One region of the Peribacillus sp. P4_D6 genome, then DNA from elsewhere that is predicted to be linked to it. Evidence: riboswitches for the same ligand, from Rfam matches in the RefSeq annotation. Region 1 holds a riboswitch; each other region holds the start of a gene.

Evidence for each region. A riboswitch is a leader RNA that binds a small molecule or an ion and turns the genes downstream of it on or off. The one in region 1 is predicted to bind S-adenosylmethionine.
Region 2: it holds a riboswitch for S-adenosylmethionine, as region 1 does, so the genes downstream of both, AC1DVB_RS23910 (Na+/H+ antiporter NhaC family protein) here and AC1DVB_RS20635 (YezD family protein) in region 1, are expected to answer to the same signal.
Region 3: it holds a riboswitch for S-adenosylmethionine, as region 1 does, so the genes downstream of both, AC1DVB_RS15095 (methionine ABC transporter ATP-binding protein) here and AC1DVB_RS20635 (YezD family protein) in region 1, are expected to answer to the same signal.

The regions. Positions count from the first base shown of each region.
Region 1 covers NZ_JBFUIQ010000098.1:8,970-14,414, forward strand. The annotation lists gene cysC (adenylyl-sulfate kinase) at 1-560, opposite strand, end outside; gene sat (sulfate adenylyltransferase) at 603-1,751, opposite strand; gene AC1DVB_RS20630 (phosphoadenylyl-sulfate reductase) at 1,804-2,520, opposite strand; gene AC1DVB_RS20635 (YezD family protein) at 2,690-2,833, opposite strand; SAM riboswitch class I at 2,990-3,098, opposite strand; gene ssuE (NADPH-dependent FMN reductase) at 3,377-3,910, opposite strand; gene AC1DVB_RS20645 (TetR/AcrR family transcriptional regulator) at 4,090-4,680, opposite strand; gene AC1DVB_RS20650 (SDR family NAD(P)-dependent oxidoreductase) at 4,848-5,445, opposite strand, start outside.
Region 2 covers NZ_JBFUIQ010000158.1:215-6,503, forward strand. The annotation lists partial or broken gene AC1DVB_RS23895 (formimidoylglutamase) at 1-442, shown strand, start outside; gene AC1DVB_RS23900 (hypothetical protein) at 766-921, shown strand; gene AC1DVB_RS23905 (SOS response-associated peptidase) at 981-1,652, shown strand; SAM riboswitch class I at 1,987-2,094, shown strand; gene AC1DVB_RS23910 (Na+/H+ antiporter NhaC family protein) at 2,285-3,601, shown strand; gene AC1DVB_RS23915 (chromate transporter) at 3,754-4,299, opposite strand; gene AC1DVB_RS23920 (chromate transporter) at 4,348-4,977, opposite strand; gene AC1DVB_RS23925 (LysR family transcriptional regulator) at 5,222-6,100, shown strand.
Region 3 covers NZ_JBFUIQ010000046.1:16,077-27,170, forward strand. The annotation lists gene fumC (class II fumarate hydratase) at 41-1,423, shown strand; gene AC1DVB_RS15060 (hypothetical protein) at 1,533-1,775, shown strand; gene AC1DVB_RS15065 (ABC transporter ATP-binding protein) at 1,833-2,978, opposite strand; gene AC1DVB_RS15070 (PucR family transcriptional regulator) at 3,092-3,976, opposite strand; gene AC1DVB_RS15075 (NAD-dependent epimerase/dehydratase family protein) at 4,157-5,194, shown strand; gene AC1DVB_RS15080 (iron-containing alcohol dehydrogenase family protein) at 5,311-6,411, opposite strand; gene AC1DVB_RS15085 (MetQ/NlpA family ABC transporter substrate-binding protein) at 6,474-7,295, opposite strand; gene AC1DVB_RS15090 (methionine ABC transporter permease) at 7,352-8,020, opposite strand; gene AC1DVB_RS15095 (methionine ABC transporter ATP-binding protein) at 8,007-9,023, opposite strand; SAM riboswitch class I at 9,093-9,197, opposite strand; gene AC1DVB_RS15100 (MBL fold metallo-hydrolase) at 9,481-10,305, shown strand; gene AC1DVB_RS15105 (hypothetical protein) at 10,370-10,558, opposite strand; gene AC1DVB_RS15110 (YheE family protein) at 10,645-10,848, opposite strand; gene AC1DVB_RS15115 (YheC/YheD family endospore coat-associated protein) at 10,912-11,094, opposite strand, start outside.

The sequences.
Region 1 (5,445 bases):
TCAACGCACTCTTCAATGCTGTATTGGTCGGATTCTAAAATGATTTCCGGTCGTTCAGGTTCTTCGTATGGAGAGTCGATTCCGGTAAAATCTTTAATGATGCCTTTACGGGCCTTGTCATAAAGCCCTTTTGGATCACGCACTTCGCACTCTTCAATCGGACACTTTATGTATACTTCAATAAACTCCCCTTCTTCGAGTAAATCACGTACAATCTGCCGATCTGCCCTGAAAGGTGATATGAAAGCGGTCAATACGAACTGCCCACTATCCACGAATAACTTGGAAACCTCACCGATCCGCCTAATATTCTCGGTTCTATCTTCTTCAGAAAAACCTAAATCTTTATTTAAGCCATGACGGATATTATCACCATCCAAAACATAACTTCGAATATTCCGATTGTATAATTCTTTAGCGACCGCGTTTGCAATCGTTGATTTTCCGGAACCCGATAGTCCTGTAAACCATAGAACCGTGCTTTCATGCCCGTTCTGCTTCCGTCGGTGCTCCTTGGTCAATGACGTCTCATGCCATGTGACATTCGTACTTTTACTCATTTGATAATCCCCCTCTTCATGTAACCTTCCATTTATGTCCAATCAGTTATAAACTTCATTTTTTTTTAGACCTTCTATCAACACCTCGATGACTTCCTTACGGCTAAAGGTAGCTGGAGGAATTTCTCCATTACGCAACATTTCCCTTACCTTCGTTCCAGACAGGATGACATGGTCTTCCTTGCCATGCGGACAAGTTTTAGCGGAAGCCATATTGCCACATGCTTTACAGTAAAAACTATGTTCAAAGAATAATAACGTGATTCCTAACTCATCTGCGTTAAAGTTCCCAAAGATTTTTTGGGCATCGTATGTGCCATAATAATCGCCCACACCCGCATGATCACGTCCGACGATAAAATGGGTGCAACCATAATTTTTACGGACCATCGCATGGAAAATGGCTTCTCTAGGTCCTGCATAACGCATGGCAGCAGGGAAAACTGCAAGGGAGACGCGATCCTTAGGATAATATTTGTCAAGCAGAACTTTATAGCTTTCCATTCTTACATCTGCCGGAATGTCATCTGATTTAGTGGCACCGACGAGAGGATTTAAGAATAAACCGTCGACGATCTCCAATGCTGTCTTTTGAATATATTCATGTGCACGGTGAACAGGGTTCCTCGTTTGGAAACCGACAACCGTTTCCCATCCTTTTTCAGCGAAAGCCTTCCTTGTCTCGACTGGGTCCAAATAATGAGCTTGAAATAGCGGACGCTCTATTCTCTTGATCAACTTTATTTCCCCGCCGACATATACATCCCCGCGGTTATATAAGTTTTTTACTCCAGGATGCTTCTCATCAGCTGTTTGATATACCAATGTCGCTTCCAATTGCTTATCTGGAGTGTAAATATCAGAAACGGAGAGAACCCCGTATGTTTCACCATCATGGGTTAATGTTACTTCTTCACCTATAGTAAGGCTTCCTGCAGTTTCTTCGGTCAAAGGCAGCGTAATCGGGATGCTCCATACATGTCCGCTGCTTAGCCTCATATCCTTTACCACTGTCTCATAGTCACTTTTTGTAAAGAATCCTTTAATCGGGCTGTAGGCACCAGTCCCTATCAATTCAAGATCGCTYAAAGCAATTTCATCGATTTCGATTGACTTCGTTATTTTACTAAAATCATATTTTGGTTCCCAAAGATCGATTAATGTTCCTCCGTGCGGTAAACTGATTGTCATGCTAATTTCCCCCTATGGTTTCTATTTATTTATGCCTATAATTTCTATTTATTTAAGATAAATGCAATCCGCATTCCGTTTTTTGAGCCCCTTGCCAACGGCCTGAGCGTAAATCATCTGCATTGAAGGCAGGTGCAGTACACGTTTTACATCCAATGCTCGGATATCCATTATCATGCAGGACATTATATGGAAGTCCATTTTTGTGGGCATAGCGCCAAACATCTTTCCATGTCCAATGTATGAGCGGGCATATTTTAACTGATTTGAACTTATTATCCTTATTGATATACTCGGTCTTAGCCCTTGTTTCGGATTGCTCCCTCCGCAGTCCCGAAAGCCAGGCTGTTGCCGATGAAAGCACATCTGTAAGCGGAACGATTTTACGGATGTTACAGCACTTATTGGAATCACTAAGCCATAATTCATCGCCATATTCCGCCGCTTGTTCCTCAAGCGTCAAGTCAGGTTTCTTCATTTCGATCAAAAGCTTCGGATATCGCTTCTTCACTTCCTCGATCAATTGGTAAGTTTCCTCAAAATGAACATCTGTATCTAGGAAAACTATTTTTGCCGAAGGATTGACCTTCGCCAATAAATCCGTAAGCACGATGCCTTCAATACCAAAACTGCAAGCATAAATCAGTTTGTCTCCATAATGGTCATTCGCCCATTGCAGTACTTCCAAAGCACCTTTTGTCTCAGTGTCTTGAGGAAATACAGGGAAGTCCCCTGTATTGAAATTTTCATAGTTTATTAATGCAGCCAACTTTGTAGCCCCCTCTAAAAACTTGCTGTATCAGGTTAGAGTAACTGTTGATCAATTCCCGTTGTAATATCCCCCGGGTTATTTGAATCTAGGAAAAAGAGACGAATCTAACCAATACTCTCTTTATATCAGTTAAACCCGCCTCTAGTTTTTCTAGTCAGCAGATACCTTATTTAATTCTTAGTTTTTCATTTCTCTCCATTTGAATGATTTTACCATCCTGGACAATAAGTGTAATGGATCCATATTTCATTGAATTAAGCATTTCTTGAAGTCGTTCAAAAATTTCTTCAAGCTGATTCTCTTTATTCAAACCAGTTCCTCCTTTAAGAAAACCCGCGAATATTTTATTTTAAATTTTTTAGATTTATATAATTCCATACAACCTTACATTGTTATGGTCTGCCTAATATTTTCACAAAAAACAAAAATCTTTCCATGATGGAAAGATCGCAAGGTAAATATCTTTACCTTATCTTCCAAAATGATCAACATTTTGTTGGAGTTAGCACCTTGCATCCATCATGCAGGTTGCCGGACTTCAAAGGGCCAATTCCCTCCGTCGCTCTGGATAAGTTTTATTATTTTAAATATTAACATATATTTAATCCTTGTCAATGGAGTTTTCTTATAAAATAACTTGGTTTAATATTATGGATGAACTGTTATTTTTATACACACTATTCAATTTATGATTTTATGTGCATATAAATACGAAAATAGACTCGTCTTTTTAGATAAAATCTCCAAAAAAATGAGTCTATTTTCATTAATAGGCCAATTATTGACGCGTGTTATTCTATAAAAATTTCTAAGGTTCCAGTCTCTTTAAGAAGGAATTAATTTATTGAAGTCATTAATTTCTTAACTGTATCGCTTCTACAAATTCTTGAACCTGACTCTGGACGCGATCAATTAGATGCAAATCATTGATCGGATTTTCTGGATTCTGTTTATCTATTTCCTTATCAACAAAATAAATCCCCTGCAGCGGCTCGCCTTTTAATATTGAAATTAATGGTTTAAGCGCATAGTCAATCGCCAATAGATGCCTGTTACTTCCACCAATCATGATTGGCAACACCGGCTTACCCTTAAAAGCACCTTCTGGCAGCAAATCAATCAATGCTTTCAATACACCTGTATAAGAAGCCTTATATACCGGTGAACCTATAACGACTCCTCTGGCTGCTTGAATTCTCTCTGAAAGCTTTGAGATATCCTCGCTATTATATTTCCCTTGGAATAAATCATCTGCTGAGAAATCCGGAATCGAGAAATAAGCTGTAGTAAATCCTGCATTTTCGACTAATGATTGAATATGTTTTAGTGAAATGTCCGTTCTTGATGGAATAGCCGGACTTCCTGATAAAATTACGATATCGCTCATTTGATACCCTCCAATGTTACAAGATTTCCAGATATAATTTTCTTAAAGCATTTCGTGAAGTATACATTTATCGTAATTGTCTGAAAAATATAAGTCAAATCTTACACTCTGGACATCTACTCTGAATGAAAAAAAGGTCATATTTACGGCTTGATGCTCATGCCCTAAATATGACCGTTTCAATATGTATGATTTTGTTTCCCATGAATACCATATACCAAAAGTTGAGCAATGCTCTTAATTCGTTCAGAAGTAAAATATGGCTCCTTTTTTTGTTGATGGATCTCATAATGTGTAGATAAAGCCAATGTGAAAGAAATGATCCCAACATTAAATAAAATAATATCAGAGATATATTGTATCTCTCCGCTATCTATTCTCTTCTGTATTTCAATATGCCTGGCATTTGGCTTGAAAATCTGATCTACATATTGCTTTGAAATATCTTGATCGAATTGTGTTTCCCTAAATAATATCGAAAACTGTTCTTTATTTTCAAGAATTTTTTTTATCATGGTAGTAACATGATTCTCCACTAGATCATCCGTGGATAGATGGCTAGTCCCATCTTCAGATTCCTCTTTTTCATTAGGGGTAATTGTAGCCAAAAGCAAATCTTTTTTGCTGTCAAAGTATTTGTAAATAGTAGCTTCGGAAACATTGCATGCAGAGGCAATTTCATTCGTTCTTGTCATGTCAAAACCTTTAGTGGCAAAAAGAGTCCGGGCTACATTTATGATTCGTTCTTTGGTTTGCTGCCCTTTTTTCAAAAATATCAACCTTCTTTTATAAAGATAAGACCGGTTTCACCCATCTATTTCCCATGATATATCGCTGGTATCAATCGGTCAATATTACCTTTGATCTATTAGAATTCAATATTCCCATATATCATAAATAGAAAACATCATCTGGTTGGGACGATTTTTTCTTAAAATCACTTAAAAGATGCATAGCCATCATCGACCATGACTACACTTCCATTGATCGCATCCGCTTCCTCTAACGATAATAGATAGACGGCATTTGCAATGGCTTCTGGCTTAATCAATTCACCGCGCATTTGACTTGCATTCAATTTATCGATGATTCCCCTGTCTTTATAACCTTGTATGATAGGAGTGTCGACCCCGCCCGGCGCAATGCCCACAACGCGTATGCCATGAGCACCCAATTCCAAAGCTGCTGTCTGTGTCATCATTCTTACAGCGCCTTTAGTCGCCTGATAGGCAAAAGTCCCATGGGAAGCTAAGTAGCCAAACACGGAAGCGGTATTTATAATGACTCCCTTGTTACCCAGTTCCTTCATTTTCCGTCCTGCTGCCATGATTCCAAAGGCCACTCCGTGCTGGTTCACCCCAATCGTTTTGTAGTAACCTTCCATATCTTGGTCTAGGATCATACCGCCCGCACCAATGCCGGCATTATTAAACATGATATCGAGCCTTCCGTATGTTTCCACTGCTTTATTGATTAACGATTCAACATCTTCCTGCTTAGAAACATCCGTTTTAACATAAATGGCCACTCCACCA
Region 2 (6,289 bases), on a different contig from region 1:
TGGCACGATGTTTAAGCAGATTTTGGACGAAGATCAAAGTTGTGGCTATTTATGTGTCGGAATTCAGAAGCAGGGGAATACGAAGGCACTGTTTGAAACTGCAGAGAGGAGTAATGTCGACTACATATTGGAAGAAGATTTGTCATTATACGAAATGGATGAAACGAAGCGGAGGATAAATGAATTCGCTAAGGAAAATGACTATATCATGCTTACATTATGTACGGATGTTATTGATTCAGCCTACGCACCTGGGGTAAGTGCACCATCGCCGTTTGGACTGGATCCGAAATTGGTCCGTGCCATTATTAGGCATATCGTATCGAATGAAAAGATCCTCTCATTTGATATCTCTGAAGTGAACCCTTCATTGGACGAAAATAATAAGACCGTTACATTGGCAGGGCATTTAATAAATGAGGTTTTGCTGCATTTTAAATAATGGACATGGGATGGCGGCAAATCCAATTCGGTCTTCCCAGAAAGAGCGTTTCTTTTCGTATCGACTGTTGGGGCTTTCCTTAATGTTATCTTCAATATTGAAGCGAAAAACCTTTAAAGCCCCCAGACTGTCCATGAATCATTCATGGACAGTTTTTTGCGCCTCCTTCACAAGGATTCATGGTCCTTGGCATTGCTTCGTTCGACTAACCATTTAAAGTATAAAGGCATGTGAATTTTCCATGCCTCTGCTAAGTTCAATACTGATACTTGTGGGTTTTTGGTTTATAATAACAACCATCTAGCCTTTTGAGGAGGGATTCCATGAATGAATATAAAGTAACGGTCAGGAATGGCAGTACCTTAATTTTGTCGGAAATCATTAAAGCTGAAGATGAAAGAGAAGTCCTTGGCACTCTTTTGATTTCCAGCGAATTATTTAATCAACCATTTACTGATATCAGGATTTTAGAAAGCTGATTTGTGCCTGCCCATTCCATTTGATACACTGTAATAAATCTTAATACGGTGGCGATATTATGTGTGGACGTTTCACTCTTTTCACTGACATAGAAGAAATAAAAGAACGGTTTGATATCCAAGGGTCATTTGATGAGGAATACCAATTCAGCTACAATATTGCTCCCTCCCAATCCGTGCTCTCCGTCATTAATGACGGGGTAAGGAACCGACTTGGATATCTTCGGTGGGGACTCATTCCTTTCTGGGCAAAAGACGAAAAAGCGGGCTACAAAATGATCAATGCCAGAGCGGAAACCATTGCTGAGAAAGCAAGCTTCAGGAATGCGTATAAGAAGAAGAGATGCTTGATAATCGCTGACTCTTTTTATGAATGGAAGAAGACACCAGAAAGAAAAATACCGATGCGGATAAAACTGAAGAATCATGCTCCATTTGGAATGGCCGGTCTCTGGGAATCCTGGAAATCTCCTGAAGGCATCAGCATCTATTCGTGCTCTGTTATAACAACTGTGCCAAATGAGCTAATGACCAGCATTCATGACCGCATGCCTGTCATCCTAAAACCAGAAGATGAAAAAGATTGGTTGAATCCTTCCATTAATGATCCTGCATATCTGCAACAGTATTTAAAATCATTCGATTCGGAACAGATGGAAGCATTTGAAGTATCGAATGATGTGAACTCGACTAAAAATAATTCACCTAACCTAATCCAACAAATTTGCTGAGAGGTCATTATACCTCTCAGAATGTAGACAACTCGATGAAGATCGAGTTTGTCTGCATTTTTTTTATGGTTTTTACAATTTGACGTCGCCTCAAGGCACTCGCTTTTCCCCCAGGAGTCTCGCACACCCGCTCCAATCAACTTAGATCTCTTTATAAACAGTAAGGAGTGCATGTGAAACACTTTAAAAATTAACCCTTGCGAAAATAGACAAAATGCTGTACTGTTATATTTGCTTTTCAAAACGACTTTCGATGTCACGAACTCAGGCAAGTTTCCAGCGTGGTACTTTTCTGGCAGGCATCGTAATTTTTAAATAATTATATAATGTAATCTTCTTATCAAGAGAGACGGAGGGACTGGCCCGAAGATGTCTCGGCAGCGGACTTAAATGGAGTGCTGTGCCAAATCCAGCAGGCTGATTTTCGCCTGAAAGATAAGGAGGGTGTTTTTTATAAATTAAAAGACCTCTTCTTGTTATTAAATAGAAGGGGTCTTTTTTTATGCCAGTTTTTTGCTACAGCTCCATGACTGGAAAATCAGGTAGGTTCAAATTGGAGTTATTTGCGAAAACTGTTAATAGAATAAGAGCTGTGACACATGTCGCGGGAAAAATAAAAAGAGGTGTACATCATGAGTGCAAACAATAAAGGGAATCCATGGGCATTGATCCCATTTGTCGTATTTTTAATTTTATTTATTGGATCCGGAATCATCACTAAAGATTTTTATTCATTTCCGGTGATTGTAGCGATTTCCATTGCATCGGCAGCTGCATTGGCGATGAATCGGAAAGAGACATTCAATGAAAAGGTTGATATCTTCTGTAAAGGTGCCGGGGACGCCAATATTATGTTAATGGTTATCATTTTCCTTTTGGCCGGCGCTTTTGCCGAAGTTGCCAATGGCATGGGGGCAGTTGAATCAACCGTGAATCTTGCCTTAGCTGTTTTCCCCCAAAATCTATTAATGGTGGGGATTTTCATCATCRCATGTTTTATTTCTCTATCCATGGGGACAAGCATGGGAACGATCGTTGCCCTGGCACCTATCGGGGTAGGGATTAGTGAACAAACTGATATTTCACTTGCCCTTTCAATGGCAGCCGTTATTGGTGGTGCGATGTTTGGGGATAACCTTTCATTCATTTCAGATACGACAATCGCTGCTGTCCGAACTCAGGGAACGAAAATGAAKGATAAGTTTAAAGTGAATTTTTTCATCGTTTTACCTGCAGCCATCATCACATGTGCCATCCTAGGAATTTTAACGATGGGTGAACAGGCTGACATTTCCCAACAGTCTTATGATTGGGTGAAGATTCTTCCGTATCTTTGCGTATTGGTCACTGCATTGGCAGGAGTCAATGTGTTCTTGGTCCTTTCCATAGGAATCGTATTTGCCGGAATCATCGGCTTGGCTGATGGTAGTTATCAACCGTTGGGTATCATTCAAAAAGTTGGAGAAGGAATGGCGGGAATGTATGAAATCTCCTTCCTTGCCATTTTAATTGCAGGTATGGTAGCTGTAATCAAACATAATGGTGGCATTGACTATTTACTCCACCTAGTGACACGAAATAGCAAATCGAAAAAAGGGGCGGAATTCAGCATTGCGGGGCTTGTTGGTTTAACGAACCTTTCAACGGCAAATAACACGATTTCGATTATCATTGCCGGGCCACTTGCCAAAAATATTTCTGAAAAATATGGGATTGATCCGCGAAAATCGGCGAGCGTCCTTGACATTTTTGCATGTTGTATCCAAGGGTTGATCCCATATGGAGCACAACTGCTTGTTGCAGCAGGGGTAGCAAAAATTTCTCCGTTAAGCATCTTGCCGTATTCATATTACCCAATCCTGATTGGACTTTGTGGCATCATTGCCATCCTGATTGGTTTTCCACGGTTTCAGCCGGGAAATGATGAAATGAAGAAACGTACCTCTTAAAAAGAGAATATAATAAGAAAACACCCTGAATCACTGGATGCAGGGTGTTTTCTGTATGGTAAATACATAAACATAATAAAGTTTTCTCATACTTTTCAATTTTTTTGCTTAATTCCGGTCCAAATTAATGATGGTTGTGTGTGAGACACCTGTCATGAATAGAGGACAACACCAACTAAACCGGAAAGAATAATTATATAGGCTGGATGCCAGCGTAATTTCATTAGGGCAAATAACGATAAACCAAAAACGATTAATAAGCTTATCGTATGCCATGAAAAGTTCACGGCTATCATATGATTGGAAAGTGCTAAACTGATCGCTGCAAAGATGATCAAACTAGTGACAATCGGTCTTAATCCATAAAACATGGATTGAATAACTGGATAATGATTCAATTTGCTGAAAAATGTGGCTATAACGGTTACGAATATAATGGCAGGAAGCAAGATTCCTAGAGCAGATGATATGGCTCCTGCTAACCCAGCAGTGGAATAGCCAACGAGAATGGCACTATTGGCGGTGACAGGTCCTGGGGACATTCCGGAAATGGCGATTATATCGGTGAATTCCTGCGTTGTCATCCATCCATGCTGTGAGACTTCCGATTCTATTACGGGAATCATGGCGTATCCGCCTCCGAAAGATACAAAGCCGATAATAAAGAAGGTGCTAAACAACTCCCACAATTCCATCATTCCATCACATGCTTTCTTAAAAATTAGTTAGACCCTATTTTGTGTTACCTATATGCCAGCACCCATGAAAGGTTCGAAATCATTTTCTTCTATTTTCCTATCTTTTTTGTCCATCTTGACATCGTAACCTAATTTTCTCTTAATGGAGATGGTCACAATACCCGCTAGAGCTCCTGCTAATATAACCATCACAGGGTGAAGAAAGAAGAGGACGGGAATTCCTGCTATTAAAATACAGAAAGTTGATTTGTCTACAACTGCGGTTTTTCCTATCTTGATAGCCGCATAGGCGATGATGGCTACAATGGAAGCTCTTATCGATATGAATGCGGATTCTACCTTCGGATTATCCTGTATGAAAAAATACACAATGCCCAGGAGCAGAACAATTAAAAAGGTAGGTAATGAAACACCGATCATGGCTGCCAATGCCCCCTTCATTCCGGCAATTCGATGGCCGATAAAGGTGGCGGAGTTAATGGCGACAGCTCCCGGTACGGACTGAGATAAAGCAAAAACATCCGTAACTTCTTCGCTTTTCATCCATTTTCTCTTTACGACCACTTCATTTTCGATTAAAGGGATCATCGCAAACCCGCCTCCGAATGTGACAGGTGCTATTTTAAAAAAGGTCCAAAATAATTGGAATAGAGTTTTCCATTGTCCTTTCATTGACATCAGTCACTTCCTTTGCATGCTTTGTTTAATTCTTATCATTAACATATCAAAGAAAAAGGGCTGGGTAAATTGCAACAAAATCATCGGGTATAACAAAACGTTATACCCAGAAGATTTATCCGTTTTATTAGAATGCCGCCAAAAATTGAATACCCTTAGAATGTATCTCACTATTTTCATTTCACCATTTACCTAATGATGCTATCATTTTAATAAACTATCTAAAAACATGGAGGTCGTTTTCTTGAAATTGGAAAATCTGAAAATGTTTTGTTTAGTGGTGGATGAAGGAAGTATAAGCCAGGCAGCGAGGTTAAGTTTCTTATCACAGCCGGCTGTAACACGGCAGATCCATCAACTGGAAAATTATTATAACACTTTGTTATTCGACCGTGAGGAAGGAAGGCTGAGAGTTACAGAAGCAGGAAAGCTGTTATACCCTTTTGCAAAAGCCATAGTAAATGACTTCAACCATTCAAAAGAAGTGATTCAGCAATCGACGGGGAAGTACAATGCAAATCTCATAGTAGGGGCTTCCTTGACTATCGGTGAGTATTTATTGCCTAGCTTGCTTGGGAGATTCAAAAAACAACAGCCAGAAATAAAAGTGACATTGACGATAAAAAATACGCCCCGGGTTCTGGAGGATCTTTCAAACGATGTCATTGATTTGGCCTTGGTGGAAGGACTTGTGGAAAACACCGATTTTATTGTAGACAAGTTCGCCGAAGACGAATTGATATTGGTATGTCCATCCGACCACCCATGGAAAGACAGAAAAGAAATTCAGCTAGAGGAATTGGGAAATGAAAGGATGATTTGGCGTGAATCCATTTCCGGAACACGGCTTATCGTAGAAAATATGCTAAGGGAGTATGGGGTTTTAGAAAAAATTGAAAGCTACATGGAGATTGGTAGTACACAAGCGATAAAAAGTGCGGTTGAAGCCGGACTTGGAATCAGCATTTTGCCAAGGTTGACAGTGGCAAGAGAATTGGAGCAAGGCTTTTTGCGGGAAGTGGATATATACAGAATAAATATGGCAAGAAATTTATGGCTAGTCAGGAAAAACAAGCGTTTTAATAAAATAGGGGTGTCTAAATTTGTTGATTTTCTTCAATAAGGATGGGACGCTGCCTTTGTTCACTCTTACAATTGGCAGCGTTTTCAGTTTCGTGATTAACGGCGTGGCCCCGGCAGCTAGCAAAAGTCATGGTAAATTGAATATACAGCATTGATTATAAAAGCTCTTCTCTATCGGGGGGGCATTATGTATTTGGTTATTCAGTCTTCGGTTAGACAAACAAAGGGG
Region 3 (11,094 bases), on a different contig from region 1:
AAATTCTTCAATGAATAGTGCAAACTTAGGAGGAGAACACATGGAATACAGAATCGAACGTGATACGATGGGTGAAGTGAAAGTTCCTGCTGATAAATATTGGGGAGCACAAACTGAGAGAAGCCGTAACAATTTCAAAATCGGTAACGAAAAAATGCCGATTGAATTGGTTCGTGCATTTGCATACGTTAAACAAGCTGCTGCAAAGGTGAACTATGATCTTGGCGATCTTTCCGAAGTTAAAAAGAACGCCATCGTCAAGATTTGCGGCGAAATCCTTGAAGGTACGCTTGATGAACATTTCCCGCTTGTAGTTTGGCAAACGGGAAGCGGTACGCAAAGTAATATGAATGTGAATGAAGTGGTCGCTAACAAAGGGAATGAATGGTTAAAAGAAAATGGTGAATCGGAAATCCTTCACCCGAATGATGATGTTAACAAGGCACAAAGCTCAAATGATACTTTCCCGACTGCCATGCATATTGCAGCCTTTATGGAAGTCGCTGAAAAATTGGTTCCTGCCATCAAAGCACTTCGTGATACATTCGATACAAAAGAAAAAGAATTTTGGGATGTCGTGAAAATCGGCCGGACACATCTTCAAGATGCTACACCCTTAACATTAGGACAAGAAATTTCCGGTTGGAAAGCGATGCTCGATAAAGATTTGGCGATGATTGAGGAAAGCAGCCAAAAACTATTGAACCTTGCTCTAGGCGGAACGGCTGTAGGAACCGGAATCAATACAAAGAAAGAATTCCCGGGACTTTCTGCCAAACAAATTGCAGCGGATACAGGATATCCTTTTGTCACATCTGATAATAAGTTCCATGCATTGACTAGCCATAACGAAATCGTCTACGCACACGGTGCTTTGAAAGCATTGGCGGCAGATTTAATGAAAATTGCGAACGATGTCAGATGGCTTGCAAGTGGACCGAGAAGCGGAATCGGAGAAATTGCCATTCCGGAAAACGAGCCGGGCAGCTCCATCATGCCAGGTAAAGTCAATCCGACCCAAAGTGAAGCGCTTACCATGATTGCGACACAAATCGTGGGTAACGATGCTACAATTGGCTTTGCAGCAAGCCAAGGTAACTTTGAATTGAATGTATTCAAACCAGTCATCATCTATAACTTCCTGCAAACGGTCAAATTATTGACGGAAGGCATTCATTCCTTCAACGATAATTGTGCGGTTGGCATCACTGCAAATGAAGATAAGATCAAAGAAAATGTAGAGCGTTCCCTTATGCTGGTAACAGCATTGAACCCGCATATCGGTTATGAAAAAGCAGCCAAGATCGCCAAAACTGCCTTCAAGGACAACTCCACGTTAAAAGAAGCGGCATTGAAACTGGAGTTCCTGACGGAAGATGAATTCAAAGCATGGGTCGATCCTGCTAACATGGTTAATAAATAATTGGATGGAAGCACCCTCCCTCTAACATTAGGGAGGGTGTTTCCATGTGTTAAAATACTGGAATCGACAAATACTGAAATCATAAGTATCTGGAACAGGAGGAAAAACAATGTCTATATGCCCGCTTTGCAACGGTCTAAGAAAAATTCATGTGGATTGCCCGGAATGCGGCAGTGAACTTGAGGATAAAGGGAAATTCATGGATTATGCTGATGATTACAGTGCTTATATGGATATCGACATACTTAAAGAAAACGACGGATACCCTCAATCCCTTCAAAAAGGGCAATGCCCCCATCTCATGAAATGCCCTGAATGCGGACATGATGAAGTGGTATTGGTCCAGGAATGAATCGCCCTTTATTTTAATAAACGTAAAAAGACCCATAATGAATGGGTCTTTTCATGTTTAATTGGCAGATAACTTCATGCTTTCCTGCATCTGTTCATCTTCTTCAACTAAAATGCGATGTTCGGTCCCTTTATCAAAAAAGTGCGCTTTATTCATGTCGAGGGCAAGTTCGATCTTTTCGCCTGCCTGGATAATGTTATTGGCATCGACCCTTGCAACGAAGTCCTGCCCCTCTAAAGTGGAGTAGAGCATGATCTCCGCGCCCATGAGTTCGGCTACATCAATTTGGGTCGTGAATGTAGTGTTAGGGGACTCCGTGAAATAAGCTCCTTCATTATGGAAATCTTCCGGACGGATTCCAAGGATTACTTCTTTTCCGACATATCCTTGATCACGTAGCATTTTTATCTTAAATTCAGGTATTTCAAGCGTTTGTTCGCCTATTTTGATTGTGCCTTCTTTTAATGTTCCGGTAAAGAAGTTCATGGCAGGCGATCCGATAAAGCCGCCGACAAACACGTTTATTGGTTTCTCATAAACATCCTTTGGAGCACCGACCTGTTGGATGATACCATCTTTCATTACAACAAGACGTGTCGCCATGGTCATTGCCTCTGTTTGGTCATGTGTGACATATATCGTTGTGGTGTCGAGCCGTTTATGCAGTTTAGCTATTTCCGCGCGCATTTGTACCCGCAGTTTTGCGTCGAGATTGGATAATGGCTCATCCATCAAGAAAACTTTTGCGTCCCTTACAATTGCACGGCCAAGTGCAACACGCTGGCGCTGACCACCTGAAAGCGCTTTAGGTTTCCTGTTTAGCAGCTCTTCAAGTCCGAGAATCCTTGCCGCTTCATTTACTCTTTGCTTGATTTCAGCTTTTGGCGTTTTCCTGAGCTTTAATCCGAATGCCATATTGTCAAATACAGACATATGAGGATATAAGGCATAGTTCTGGAAAACCATCGCAATATCGCGATCTTTAGGGGGGACATCATTGACTCGCTTGCCGTCTATGTATAAATCCCCTTGGGAAATGTCTTCCAGTCCGGCAATCATCCTTAATGTCGTTGATTTCCCGCAACCTGAAGGTCCCACAAAAACGATGAATTCCTTATCGGCAACACGAAGGTTGAAGTCTTTAACAGCCGTCACCTTTTTATCATAAATCTTGAATATATGATCTAACACTAACTCTGCCATGAAAAATCCCCCTTTTAAACTCTTAGATTACTTGTACCAATTAGCTATAGTCTAAGCTATAGGTTTTGAAAAAAGTATGGGCATATTGCACAAAAAAGTGTTTACATTGGAAATTAATCATTCAGTAAAAGTATCAAGTATGCAGTAAGGGCATGACGGAAGTTTCTAATATCGAGACCAGTTTTTTCAGAGAATCTATCGATTCGGTATTGTAAGCTGTTCCGATGTATATAAAGCTGTTTGGCGGCATATGTGGCATTGGAGTTACATTCGATATACGTTTTAACCGTTTTGATAAGCTCAGTATCCTGCTTGGTCTTCCCAAGAATTTCATTGATAAACCAATTTGCATTCTTAAAGGATGGATCATTTATTAATGAGTATGGGATGATGTCTGCCAAATCAGTCACTTTTATATCCGGCAGATGCACCTGTGCCACTTCAAAACACTTTTTCTCCTGAGTCCAGTGATGGCGAAGGTCTTGATCTACAGGGTGAAATCGCCCGGTGAACATACGGGTCTTTACATAAAAGTCACTTTCAAGTGTGGAAGTAATGGCGATCAGTTCTTTATTTGATAATGGTTCATCCTTGTCCGGTTCAATTAAGACGCCTGCCGTTTCATTTTCCCAAATAATAGCTGCGTCAGATGGAACGAAAGCGAGGAAGGCCCCTTCAAAATCGGAGTTGGAAAAATCAGCATGTGTCAACTTGAAATGAAGGAATCGAACATTCTCCCAGCTCGTTAAAGGCAATGGTGCATTCGGTTCGGATAAAAAATTTTTCCATGATGAGCCTGGATGTGCATTGAGGTTATTTGGGTTTATGGAAGGAACAAAAAGCAGTTCCAATAAACGGATTTCTTCTGCTGTGATTTCTGAACGGGGAATACCAAGTATACTTCTGAAGTCTTCGAACCAAACATAATTAGAAATATCATCAGTATCCTTTTTATTGGTAAGAGCGTTCGGGAATTTTTGTTTAAGATTTTCAAGCATCGGTTCCACCTTCTTTCTCCCTTTCCATATCATTATAGCGAAAAAGAATAAAGTTCAAAAGATTAGGATATCTTTAGTTTTTCCGAGAAGGGAAAACCAAAGAAAAGTTGCAAGTATTATTAATTTCAAGAAAGGGTATTGCGTATGCTTTATGGAATATCGTTTAAGAGGAGGAGATCCATGAACATTTTAATATTGGGTGGTACACGGTTTTTAGGCCGATATATAGCAAAAGCTGCAATAGAGAAGGGGCATGATGTCACACTTTTTAATCGTGGAAATGACCCTTATGTTTTCCCCGAAATAGAACAGTTAAAAGGGGACCGCGACGGGGATCTTGAAATGCTGAAAGGAAGACAGTGGGATGCAGTAATTGATACATCAGGCTTTATCCCTCGAACTGTATCAAAATCTTGCAGGTTGCTTAATCAAGTTAAACATTATACATATATTTCAAGCATCTCGGTTTATAGTGATCCAACCGAACCAGGTATTGATGAAAATGGAGAGGTTCATGCACTAAATGATGATAAAGCAGAAGAAATAACCCGCGGAACGGCTGGACCGATATACGGTGAATATTATGGACCGTTAAAATCATTAAGCGAAAAAGCAGCTGAAAAAGAACTGCCGGGGAAAGTATTGTCAATTCGTGCCGGGCAAATAGTAGGTCCATATGATTACACTGACCGAATGCCGTACTGGCTTAAAAGAATAGCGGAAGGGGGAGAAGTTTTAGCGCCTGGACGTCCTGGACGTCCAATCCAAATTATCGATGCAAGGGACTTGGCTCAATGGATCATCCAAATGATGGAAAAAGGCGTGACAGGTACGTATAATGCCGTTGGGCCAGAATACACACTGACTATGGGGCAAATACTTGAAGGCTGCAAAAAGGTAACAAGAAGTAATGCTGCCTTTACATGGGTCTCTGAAAAATTTTTAAATGACAATAAAGTAGAGCCGTGGGGAGAAATGCCTTTATGGATACCGGAAGAATTCCCTTTACCAGGAGGTAAGGAACCTTTGAATGGGTTTTTGGCTGTCGACAACGATAAAGCAATCAATAATGGACTAACATTCCGTCCCCTATCAGAAACTCTCGAAGATATATGGAATTGGGAAAAGGGCCGTCCGGAATCCGCCGATAGAAAAGCAGGCATGCACAGACAACATGAAAGTGATCTTCTTGGATTATGGAAACAGACAATAGGTTGAGACCTTCTTTTATTATACTGAAGTATTAATGGCACATTATGTATGCTTGGTGGAAATGATGATTTTATACAATGAGGAATCAAAAAAAGCGATGGGGTCAAAACCCCATCGCTTTTTTAGGAAGGGCTTGCATGGTTTGTAAGTATTTCAAGGTTTTCCATGGCGGCTGCCACTTTTTCCTTGTTGATATCAGGGAAAAGAAGATGGATGTCTTCACCTTCTTTGACAGAGTGGGCTGCAATCTGTTGAAGTTCCGCCTTATGTTCAACAGTCAGGCCAATATCAAGCAATGTCATCGGCAATTTAAGCACCCGGTAGATGGGCAGCAATTGTTTGATTTCCGAGAATTTCCCTTCTAGCACAAGCTGGACTAAAATGCCATATGCCACTTTTTCCCCGTGAAGTAAATGATGCGCTTGGGTGATGGAAGTCATGCCGTTATTAATGGAGTGGGCACCGGCAACGCGCAAGTACTGGCCGCCAAACCCACCAACAAGACCACCTGTGATGATGTTCGTTTCAATTACACGCTGCAGCGCATCTGTCCATTTCCCTTTTTCCAAATCAGCTAAGGCTTCCTCGCCATATGTCAATAAAACTTCCTGGCATTGCCTTGCGGCCAGATGGGCCAATTCAATACAAACGGACTTGGTGGCAAGCTTTTCGGCCAGTGCATTGCCCTCGTACCATTTCGCCAATGTATCGCCGATTCCAGCACGTAAATAGTTAATTGGCGAATTAAGAAGAATTCCTGGTTCGATCAATAACATCCAAGTGCTTTTTTCATGAATATCATAACGGACATATGAACCATTATCATCATAAATGACACTCAACGGTGTCCAGGCAGCGCAGGTGGAAGCCAAGGTTGGAATGAGGATGATTTCCTTTTGAAGCGAGTTTCCGGCCGATTTGGCGAGGTCGAGCAACTTACCGCCGCCAATGCCAATTAAGGCATCTGCACCATGTTCAAGAGCTGCCTTCTTGACGCGTTCAATTTCCGGGTCACTGCATTCCCCTCCGTATGTGAAAAAGATCGTCTCAATATTTTCTAAGGAAGGAAAGAAGGGTTCAGTAACTTCCCAGGACTTTTGTCCATGAATAACGAGCACTTTACGAATATTCCCTCTACTCAGTTTCACTTCCAGGTTTTCAAGGACATTTGCTTTACAGGCGTAATAAGCGGGCCCGCTGCGGACCTCCAGTAAGGTATTCATATTTTCTCTCCTTAATGAAAGGCCTGTTCCCGGTAAAGGGGAAGCAGGCCTTGATTATTTGATCAATTCATCCAGTCTGGTTTTCCGAATCCGGCAAATTTGTCATCGATCACTTTTTCAAACTGGTCGGATTCCACTACTGATTTAATATCCTTGGCAAATTGAGCGTCTACATCTTTTGTATTCACTGCAACAACGTTTCGATACATATCCGGCATGTTTTCTAAAACTAGGGCATCCTTGAGGTCCATTTTCGCTGCAAGAGCAAAGTTGCCAGGGACCGCCGATAGGTCTACGCTGTCTGTTGCGCGGGGCAATTGAGCGGATTCCAATAGTTTTAGCTGGATGTTTTTTGGATTTTTCGTTACATCCTTTTCAGATACTTTTAAAGGGTCGACATTTGGATCGACTTCAATCAACCCTTCATCCACCAGCACTTTTAGTGCACGTGCCAGGTTAACCGGATCATTGGGCACTGCAAGGGATGTACCGTCTTTCACTTCTTTCAATGAATTATACTTATTAGAATATATGCCCATTGGCGCTGTTGGAACTATGATAAGGTCGGAAAGCTTTAAATCATTTTCTTTAGCGAAGTTATCCATGTACACTTTATGCTGGAAAAGGTTGGCGTCGATCGAGTTGTTGCCAAGCGACTTATTCGGCTGGATATAGTCGGTGAATTCGACGATCTCTATTTTGTATCCGAGATCTTCCAGACCCGGTTTGATGGCCTCCTTAACCATATCGGCGTACGGCCCGGTAGTCGCCCCGATCTTCAATTCTTTTTTGTCTTCTGTATTTGGGGATGCATCATCGCTCCCGCAAGCTGCCAAGCCGAGTGCAAGTGCACAGACTGATAATAACGAAGCTATTTTCTTCATTTGAAATTCCTCCTGAGTAATGAAATGTATTGAGTCATTAAAAAAAGTGATTGAACCTATCGCTTGTTAACTATGTATGAAACTTTGTCACCAACCATTTGAATGAGTTGCACAAGGCAGATCAGCACGACGATCGTCGTGATCATGACTGTGTTGTCATATCGGTAATATCCGTACCGGATGGCCAGGTCGCCAATTCCGCCACCGCCGATTGTCCCAGCCATTGCTGAGTAACCGATTAGCGAAATGGTCGTTAATGTCAGTCCTTGAATGATTCCCGGTTTTGCCTCTGGAAGAAGTACATCCTTAATGATCATCCATGGAGTGGCACCTACGGCAATTGCAGCTTCAATCACTCCTCTGTCTATTTCACGTAATGCCGTTTCAACAATCCTTGCAAAAAAAGGGATTGCGGATACGGACAGGGATACAGAAGCTGCTCTTGGCCCTATCGTCGATCCTGTAAGTAGGTCCGTTAAAGGAAGGAGGGCGACCAAGAGAATGATGAACGGGATTGAACGGACAATATTGACTGCGAAACCGAGAGATCGATTCACGATGCCATTTTCAAAAAATAAATTCCTGGTTGTTGAAAATAGCAATACTCCAAGCGGTAAACCGATCAGCAGGGCTACTGCAAGAGAAACGCCAACCATATAAATCGTTTCAAGAAAGGCTTTATTAAGATCAGGTAAAATATTGACGATGGGATTAAGCAGTGACATGTTTTAACACCTCCACAGAACTGGAACGATCTTTTATATATTCCAATGCCGAATGAATTTGGACGGCATCGCCAATTAACTCGATGATTAAAATGCCTAAAGGAACATCCTGGATATACTCAATTTTACCGTGTAAAATATTTCCCTTTACTGCATGGGATTGGAGAGTATCCGAAAGAATCGATTCACCGGCGGTTTGCCCTTCGAATTGGATCTTAATAATCGTACCTTCACTTTCTTCAATCAAGTGCGAAGGGAGTTCGAAATCCAGTACACTGCCAATGAATTGCTTCGTTAACTCCTGTTTGGGCTGTGAAAATATTTCATAAACGGGTCCTTCTTCAATTACCCGGCCATCCTGCATCACGGCGACTCGGTGGCATAGTTCTTTGACCACTTCCATTTCATGTGTAATCAACACGATGGTGATACCAAGCTCACTGCTTATCTTTTTCAATAACTGTAAAATCGCTTTTGTAGTGGTTGGATCAAGGGCTGAAGTCGCTTCATCACATAATAGTACAGTGGGTTCATTTGCTAACGCGCGAGCTATGCCGACCCGTTGCTTCTGTCCACCGCTAAGCTGTGCAGGATAGACATCTTTCTTATCGCTGAGCCCTACTATTTCCAACAATTCCAATACACGTAACTTAGTCGCGTCCTTCGATCGATGCGCGGCCCTTAAGGCGAAAGCGACATTTTCATAAACGGTTTTTGAACTGACCAGGGAAAAGTGCTGGAATATCATTCCGATTTTTTGCCGTTGTTTACGAAGCTCTTTGCTAGATAAAGAGGTTAATTCAATGCCGTCGATAATGATATTTCCACCTGTCGGACGTTCAAGCAAATTCAAGCAGCGGAGCAATGAGCTTTTTCCAGCTCCGCTGTAGCCGACAATTCCATATATTTCACCAGTTTGAATGGTTAAAGTTACGTTATCCACTCCGATAACTCGGTTTTTCTTCGAGACGTATTCCTTTCGGACTGAACGGATTTCAATCATGAGCTTTCCCCCTTAAACATTAAAAAAGCTGCCTCTATCATTCAGAAAGAGGCAGCGAAATCATATCTCGGCTTATCTTTCAGAATGCAATCATTCTGCAGGAATTGGCACCGTTCCCTAAGGGCGGTTGCCGGACATCACAGGGCCTGATCCCTCCGTCACTCTTGATAAGTAAATTATTATTTTAGAATATTTCAAGTTTTATAATATAATCTATATTATTTGTAAAATCCGGCATTGTCAATCGTTTCTTTTATTTTTTTGTCATTAAATCTGGTACAGTCCGTTAAAACGATTCATTGAAAATGGGCTATTATGCAATAATCCAGCATTTTCATCGAGGCTATTCATTCCAATATTTCCTTGTCAAAAAGGTAAAGTGGTACTACAGTTATTATAGTAAAGTTAAAAAAAGGAAGATGAAACTATATTTATACAATGATGGGGAGGAAACCGAATGATAGAGATCAAGACGATAAATGATGTGGTTTGCGTGCATGGGACTCCTGGCGGGAACAAGGCGGGGATGAGTGTGTATGTCTTTTTAACGGATGGCCTATTGATAGATACTGGCGCACAGATTTTATTGGAAGAGCTTATTCCATTCTATGAATCCGCAGACTTCGACTCAGTGGCCCTGACTCACTATCATGAAGACCATACGGGGGGTGCTGCCTGGATACAGGAACATAAAAAGGTCCCTCTTTTCATTCACCCGATGTCGGTTGAGGTTTGTGCAAAGGATGCTGAATATCCTGAATATCGCAAAATTTTCTGGGGAAAGAGAGACGCCTTTAAAGCTGAGCCGCTAGGGAAGGCCATTCATTCCCGTACCGAAACGTGGGAGCCGATTTTTACCCCGGGTCATGCAAAGGACCATATGGTGTATTTGAATCACAATAATGGCGTGCTCTTTTCAGGAGACCTTTTCGTAACCCCCAAAACAAAGCTTGTCTTACGGGAAGAGTCCGTCCCGGTGATCATCGATTCCATAAAAAGATTGCTTCATTATGACTTCGGKGAAGTGTTTTGCTGTCATGCTGGGCATGTACCTGATGGGAAGGAGATGTTTCGAAAAAAACTGGATTATCTGGAAAACCTCCAAGGGGAAATTTTACGCTTGCATTCTCAAGGGCTGACCGTTCATGAAATCCAGCAGGTCGTTTTGCCGAATCGCTATCCCCTTATCGAGATATCTGGGCATGAATGGGATTCAGAGCATATCATTACATCGATATTAAACGAAAATATTTTAAGTGCGAGGGAGAATGGGACTATTTGATTGCTATCCGCTTAACGGTCTGACTGATATAAAAGAGAGCTCTCCATAAGAGAGCCCACATTATTCATTTATTGACATTGGGATCTGTTTCATCATAAAAATCATGTGCTTCTTCGATGTTCTGAAGGTTAGCGACTTCATACACATTTCCGCCCGCCATTCCTTCATTGATGATACGGTCGATATCCAGGTAAACGGAGTCCTTGCCATCATATTCGGTATCCTTCAAAAATGTCATTTTTTCTTTATCCAAAAGAAATCCCTCCTAGCCTTTTCTTTAGTTTTAGGCAAAGGAGTTTTTTTTATTCTGTTTAGCGATTTCATGAATGTAAAGGGGTTTCATTCATAAACATGGAAGATCATTAAATCATGTATCATGCTTTTGAGTTGGGTTTCATCTGTTTCGGAAGGCGGATTGGCTGTCCACTCGATGGATCCATCTTTATGATACAAGGCTTTGACTGCCTGCTTGTTGAAATAAAAGGAAATTTTCCATCCTGGCAGATTCTTATGCAATGGCTCCCATTGAAAATGAGTGATCATATGTATTACCTCCATATATACTGTTTCTCATTCGATTATAATGGAAAACGGCAGCTGGAGGTGTTATTTTCTTTTCAGGTTGGGAAAAGTTAATTCAATGAAAAGATTTTTTAAATGCAAAAGCCTGTTTGTTTCAATTTCTTCTTCATCGAATTGCATCGGCTTTGAGTTCACTTCGTATATGAAAAGCGAGCCCGATTCGTCTTCCCCTATATCAATGGAAAACTCACCGAGAAATCCGAGCTC